2 linked regions of the Sphingosinicella sp. BN140058 genome follow. The protein of the gene in region 1 binds, or shares a complex with, the protein of each later gene. Links are inferred from orthologs where the notes say so. Each region holds a gene or a part of one and is shown on either strand. Other genes may lie near its edges. The genes, in order: ETR14_RS03950 and pnp.

What was found.
Region 2: the proteins of ETR14_RS03950 (region 1) and pnp are in contact, whole or in part, in a cryo-EM structure (PDB 9QH0), measured with the Escherichia coli proteins. The link is inferred for Sphingosinicella sp. BN140058 from one-to-one orthologs.

The regions. Positions count from the first base shown.
Region 1 is NZ_CP035501.1:852,390-855,852, forward strand. What follows is about bases 312-3,463. They hold ETR14_RS03950 (ribonuclease E/G), read right to left. Parts: upstream 3,100-3,463; coding sequence 523-3,099; downstream 312-522. Other genes in these bases: ETR14_RS03945 (M48 family metalloprotease), read right to left, coding at 312-446. In the rest of the region: more of ETR14_RS03945, read right to left, coding at 1-311. UniProt on the Escherichia coli protein: Endoribonuclease that plays a central role in RNA processing and decay. Required for the maturation of 5S and 16S rRNAs and the majority of tRNAs. Also involved in the degradation of most mRNAs.
Region 2 is NZ_CP035501.1:2,227,545-2,230,937, reverse strand. The notes cover bases 177-3,258. They hold pnp (polyribonucleotide nucleotidyltransferase), read right to left. Parts: upstream 2,860-3,258; coding sequence 493-2,859; downstream 177-492. Other genes in these bases: rpsO (30S ribosomal protein S15), read right to left, coding at 3,035-3,258; ETR14_RS10035 (hypothetical protein), read left to right, coding at 177-269. Outside these bases: more of ETR14_RS10035, read left to right, coding at 12-176; more of rpsO, read right to left, coding at 3,259-3,304; tRNA pseudouridine(55) synthase TruB, read right to left, coding at 3,321-3,393. UniProt on the Escherichia coli protein: Involved in mRNA degradation. Catalyzes the phosphorolysis of single-stranded polyribonucleotides processively in the 3'- to 5'-direction. Also involved, along with RNase II, in tRNA processing.

The sequences.
Region 1 (3,463 bases):
TCGCCGGCGCCCGCGGCCATCGCCGCGGCGCCCAGCACCAGCGACAGGATCATGATGCCCGTGGCCATCTTTACGCCCTCGCCGAAGCGAAGCACGTGGCCGCCGGTAATGTGGCCGAGTTCGTGGGCGATGACGCCCTGGACCTCATTGGCGCTGTCGGCAGCGGCGATCAGGCCGGAATGTATGTAGACGATCTGCCCGCCGGCGACGAAGGCGTTGATCGACGGATCGTGAATCATCACGACCTGGACGTTTTCGGGCCGCAACCCCGCCGCAGCGATCAGCGGGCGCGACATCTCCCTGAAGAGTGCCTCGGTCTCGGCATCGCGGAGGATCGACTGGGCGGCAGCCGGCTGCGCGATGGCGGTGAAGCCGAGGATCAGCAGCATCAGCAGCCGAGCGAGGGTCCGACCCAGGAAAGGCCGATTGCGGTGCGCTTCAGGCATTTCGGTTACCTATCGCTCGCGCGCTGAACGGAAGATGAGCGCCCCGTTCGCACGGGACGCTCATCTTCGACGTCGCTCAATTGCCGAAGGTGCGCTGCCACCAGCCTCGGCGCGGCGGCGCGGACTCGCCGCCCTCGTCGGCCGCCGCCGCCTCGGCGCCGCTCTCGTCGGCGCTCTCCGCCGGATCATTGGCGGCTGCGGGTGCGGGCGTTTCGACCGGCGCGGCCTCGGCGGGAGCAGCCTTCCGCCGACTCCGCCGCTTCGCGGCCGGTGCTTCCGGCTCGGCGGCAGGCTCGGCAGCGGCTTCGGCGGGCTGCGCCTCGTCGGCCTTCTTGCGGCGGCTGCGGCGCTTGGGCTTGGCGGCCTCTTCCTCTGCGGCAGGCGCTTCTGCCGGAGCTTCCGGCGCGACTTCCGCGGCGGCGGCGATCGCCTCGACCGGTGCGGCTTCCGCAGCGACCGCCTCCGGCGCATCGGCAGCGTCCGCCTTCTTGCGCGCACGCGGCCGGCGCCGCGTCTTCGGCTTCTCCTCGGCGGTCGGTGCCTCCTCGGCAGCCGGTGCTTCCTCGATCGGCGCAGCCGGAGCGGCTTCGGCCGTGGTCGCTTCGGCGGTCATCGAATCATCCGCCTCGGGCTGCTCGGCATCCGCGCCAGTGCCTTCGCCCTGTTCGTCGCGGCCTTCCTCGCCTTCCCTGCGGCGACCGCCACGGCGGCCGCGGCGCCGGCGGCGCTTGCGGCCGCGCTCGCCGCCCTCGTCCCGCTCCGGACGCTCGCCACGCTCGCGGCGTTGCTCCCGCGGCTCCTCCTCGGCAGCCTCGTCCTCGGCTTCCTCCTCGAGCTCCTCTTCCTCCTCCTCGGGCAGATCCTCTTCGTCCTCATCATAGACGGGCGGAGCGATCGGCTCGAAGCGGGGTCGGACGGTCGGCGGCGGGCCATGCGATTCGACCGCCATGCGCGCGCCTTCGAGGCCTTCCTCGATCAACACTTCGACGATCACGCCATAGCGATCCTCGACTTCGGCGATTTCCGCGCGCTTGCGGTTGAGGACGTAGATCGCGGCCTCGCGGCCGGCGCGAAGCAGGATCCGGCTGCCGCGGCCGCGGCCCGCTTCGTCCTCGATCATGCGCAGCGCCGACAGGCCGGCCGACGATGCAGTTCGCATCAGGCCGGTGCCCTCGCAATGCTGGCACGGCTTGGTCGACGCTTCGAGCACACCGGTGCGCAGGCGCTGACGGCTCATCTCCATCAAACCGAAGGACGAGATACGACCGACCTGAATGCGGGCGCGATCGTTCTTCAGCGCCTCCTTCATCGCTTTCTCGACCTTACGGATATGACCGTTCGATTCCATGTCGATGAAATCGATGACCACCAGACCGGCCATGTCGCGCAGGCGGAGCTGACGGGCAATTTCGTGCGCCGCCTCGATGTTGGTCGCGTAGGCGGTCTGCTCGATATTGTGTTCTCGGGTCGATCGGCCGGAGTTGATGTCGATCGACACCAAGGCTTCCGTCGGGTTGATCACCAGATAGCCGCCCGATTTCAGCTGCACCACCGGCTGGTACATGGCGGCGAGCTGGTCCTCGACCCCGAAGCGCTGGAACAGCGGAACCGGATCGGAATAGCCGCGCACCTTCTTGACGTGGCTCGGCATCAGCAACTTCATGAACGAGCGGGCAGCGCGATAGCCGTCCTCGCCCTCGACGATCACCTCGTCGATGTCGCGATTGTAGATGTCGCGGATGGCGCGCTTCACCAGATCGCTGTCGCCGTAGATCAGCGCCGGCGCGGCGCTGCCGAGCGTGCGCTCGCGGATTTCGTCCCAAAGCCGGGCGAGATAATCGAAGTCGCGCTTGATCTCGGTCTTGGTGCGCGACAGGCCCGCGGTGCGGACGATCAGCCCCATCGACGTCGGCAAGGCGAGATCGGCCATGATCTGCTTCAGCCGCTTGCGGTCGGCGCCGTTGGAAATCTTGCGGCTGATGCCGCCGCCGTGGCTCGTGTTCGGCATCAGCACGCAATAGCGGCCGGCCAGCGAGAGGTAGGTGGTCAGCGCAGCGCCCTTGTTGCCGCGCTCTTCCTTGACGACCTGAACGAGCAGCACCTGGCGCCGCCGGATGACGTCCTGAATCTTGTAGCGGCGACGGAGCGCTTGGCGCTTCCGGCGAAGCTCGTCGGCGGCACTCTCTTCCGAACCGCTGGCATTTTCCGGCTTGGCCGGCGCCGCATCGTCCTGAACGTCCGACTCGTCGCCCCCGCCGGCGCCGATTTCTTCGACCGGGCCGGAGTCCGCCTCGAAGCCGTCATCGTCTTCGTCCGACTCGTAGCGGCTGTCCTCGGCGGCGCGCAGGCGCTCCTCCTCGGCCGCATGTTCAGCCTCCTCGCGGAGCAGAGCCTCCCGATCTTCCTTGGGGATCTGGTAGTAATCGGGATGAATTTCGCTGAAAGCGAGGAATCCGTGCCGATTTCCGCCATAGTCGACGAACGCCGCCTGCAGCGACGGCTCGACCCTGGTTACCTTGGCGAGATAGATATTGCCCTTGAGCTGCTTGTGCTCGGAAGATTCGAAATCAAATTCCTCGATCCGGTTTCCCTTGACGACGGCCACCCGGGTTTCCTCGTGGTGGCGCGCGTCGATCAGCATGCGCATTGTCATTGATGTCACTCCACGCACGCGCCGCAGCCTTGAGGGCGTCGCGGCACGCGCGTTCGAATATGGACGAAGGCGGCGCCGATCCGGCGCGCGCTTTCTGTGTCCGGGTTGAAAAGAGGCTGTTCGTGTCTGCTGCTCGTGCCTGGGGCGTCGTCATCGCCGGCCCCGCAGCCCTCGACGCGACGCCCGTAACCCTGAGGGGGCGTAGCCAGTCGAAGGAAATAAAGCTCATGCAGCGTCAACCTTGGGTGTCCGGCGCAGTGCGCCGGCGCGAGAACTTTCGGCCAAGATGAGAAGGGCTTGGTCGCACTTCAACACTGTGCCGAAATTGACTGCTAGCATCTCGGTTGTTCAGCTTCAACCGGCC
Region 2 (3,393 bases), 1.4 Mb from region 1 along the record:
CGGAGCCCCCGATGACCCGCCGCCTTTCTCTCCTCCTTCTCGCCTGCCTGCCCCTTTCGGCCTGCAGCGACGAGCCCGAAAACCTCCAGGCCAAGGCCGACAATCTCTCGCGCTCGCTCGAGAACAAGGCGGACGTGCTGGAGCGCGATGCCTCCAACGGCGTCGACGCCGCCATCGCCCCGCTCGACAACGAGGCGAATGCCTTGCTGGCTGAGGCGGGGAATGGCGCGGCATCGGCGGACAATGGTGTCGGCAATGCGGCGCAATAATTCGGAGTTCCTCTCCACCAGTCACCGTTCTCGCTGAGCCTGTCGAAGCCCTCTCTTTCCCCTTGCTGTGGGTAAGAAGGAGTGGGCTTCGACGAGCTCAGCCCGAACGGAGCTGAGACGAGAGCAAGCGAAACTGCCGCGACGCACGCGCACCCACCCCCACAAAAACAAAGGGCCGCCGGATCGCTCCGGCGGCCCTTCTTCTTGTCGGTGAGACCCGAACTTAATCGTCGTTGCGGGTCAGGAAGGCCGGCGCGAATTCGGGATCGCCGCCTTCGTTGCTGCCACCTTCGCTGCGCTCGCGACGGGGACCGCGATCACCGCGCTCACCCCCGCGCTCGCCGCCGCGACCACCGCGATCACCGCCGCGTCCGCCACGGCCTTCGCCGTCACGGCGCGGGCCACGGCCGCGATCGCCGCCCCGGTCACCGCGATCACCACGGTCGCTGCGCTCGCCACGGGGACGCTCCTCCCGCGGCGGACGGGTGTCTTCCAGCTCCTCGCCGGTTTCCTGATCGACGACTCGCATCGACAGGCGAACCTTGCCGCGCGGATCGATCTCGAGCACCTTGACCTTGACTTCCTGGCCTTCGGAGAGGGCGTCCGCGACCTTCTCGACCCGCTCGTTCTTGATCTCCGAGACGTGGACGAGACCGTCCTTGCCGCCCATGAAGTTCACGAAGGCGCCGAAATCGACCAGGTTGACGACCTTGCCGGTGTAGACCTTGCCCACTTCCGGCTCTTCGACGATGCCCTGGATCCAGCGGCGTGCCGCTTCGATCTGCGACAGATCGGACGAGCTGATCTTGATGATCCCCTCGTCGTCGATGTCGACCTTGGCGCCGGTGGTTGCGACGATCTCGCGGATCACCTTGCCGCCGGTGCCGATGACGTCACGGATCTTGGTCTTGTCGATCGTCATCGTCTCGATCCGCGGCGCATGCGCCGACAGCTCGGTGCGGGTTTGATCGAGCGCCTTGGCCATCTCGTCGAGGATGTGGGCGCGGCCGGCCTTGGCCTGCTCGAGCGCGGTCTTCATGATCTCCTGGGTGATCCCGGCGATCTTGATGTCCATCTGCAGGCTGGTGATGCCTTCCGACGTGCCGGCGACCTTGAAGTCCATGTCGCCGAGATGATCCTCGTCGCCGAGGATGTCGGACAGAACGGCGAAGTCCTTGCCTTCCAGGATCAGGCCCATGGCGATGCCGGAAACCGGACGCTTAAGCGGAACGCCCGCATCCATCAGCGCCAGCGAACCGCCGCACACCGAGGCCATCGACGACGAGCCGTTCGACTCGGTGATGTCGGAGGTGACCCGGATCGTGTACGGGAATTCCTCGTGGGTCGGCAGCACCGGATTGAGCGCGCGCCAGGCGAGCTTGCCGTGACCGACTTCGCGGCGGCCCGGAGCGCCGAAGCGGCCCACTTCACCGACCGAATAAGGCGGGAAGTTATAGTGGAGCATGAAGCGCTGGTACGACAGCCCGTCGAGGCCGTCGATCATCTGCTCCGCATCCTTGGTGCCAAGGGTGGTGGTGCAGATCGCCTGGGTTTCGCCGCGGGTGAACAGCGACGAACCATGGGTGCGCGGCAGGAAGCCGACCATCGCCTCGATCGGGCGGACGGTCTTGGTGTCGCGACCGTCGATGCGGCGGCCGTCCTTCAGGATGGCGCCGCGGACGATCTCCGCTTCCAGCTTCTTGACCAGCTTCTGCGCAACGAGCTGCTGCTGCGGCTCCGCCTCGGCGAACGCCGCCTTGGCCTTGTCGCGTGCGGCGTTGAGCAGGTTCGAGCGCTCGGACTTGCTGGTGGTGCGATAAGCGGCGGCGATGTCGTCGCCGACGATGTCGCGCAGCTGCTTCTTCAGCGCCGACGGGTCGGCGCCGGTTTCGAGCTCCCACGGATCCTTGGCGGCTTGCTCGGCAAGGCTGATGATCGCGTCGACGACCTTGCGGCTGGCGTCGTGGGCGAACATCACGGCGCCCAGCATCACCTCTTCCGAAAGCTCCTTGGCTTCCGATTCGACCATCATCACCGCCTGGTGGGTGGCGGCGACGATGAGATCGAGATCGCCTTCCTTGACCTGCTCAAGGCTCGGGTTGAGCTGATACTCGCCGTCCTTGTAGCCGACACGGGCGGCGCCGATCGGCCCCATGAAGGGAACGCCGGAGATGGTCAAAGCGGCCGAGGCGGCGATCATCGCGACGATGTCCGGCTCGTTCTCGCCGTCATAGCTCAGCACGTGGGCGATGACGTTGATCTCGTTGTAGAAACCTTCCGGGAAGAGCGGGCGGATCGGCCGGTCGATGAGACGGCTGGTCAGCGTCTCCTTTTCGGTGGCGCCGCGCTCACGCTTGAAGAAGCCGCCCGGGATGCGGCCGGCGGCCGAGAATTTTTCCTGATAGTGAACGGTGAGCGGGAAGAAATCCTGCCCGGCCTTCACATTCTTCGCCGCGGTGACGGCGCAGAGGACGACGGTTTCGCCGATGGTCGCGATCACCGCGCCGTCGGCCTGCCGGGCGACGCGGCCCGTTTCGAGCGTGAGGGTCTTTCCGCCCAGCTCGACTTCCACTTTCTTCGTATCGAACATGTGATTTCCTTCCGTCCGGCCGCCCTATGCGGCCGGGGCCTGTGCGGCCCGGCTTTCCTGCCGGGGCCTTGCGGGCGCTGTCGCCCGGCTTGATGGACCTAAGTTGGTCCGATCGGGCGCTGCCGGATTGCAGGCGCCCGATATGCAAAGCGGCCCCGATCGGGGCCGCTTCGTGTTACTTGCGAAGGCCGAGCTTCGCGATCAGTGCCTGGTAGCGCGCTTCGTCTTCCTTGCGGAGATAATCCAGGAGAGAGCGGCGCTTGTTGACCATCATGAGCAGACCGCGGCGGGAGTGATTGTCCTTGGCGTGGGTCTTGAAATGCTCGGTCAGGTTCGAAATGCGTTCGGTCAGGATCGCGACCTGCACTTCGGGGGAGCCGGTGTCCGTGCTGCCACGGGCGTTGTCGCTGATGATTTCCTGCTTGCGTTCGGCGGTAACCGACATCGTCTATCCTTTCAAATCAGAGGTTGAAGCCGCGCACCACCCGAAGCTCGGAGCGGAGATCGTCTCCGCCGGCTTCCACGAGCGCAACC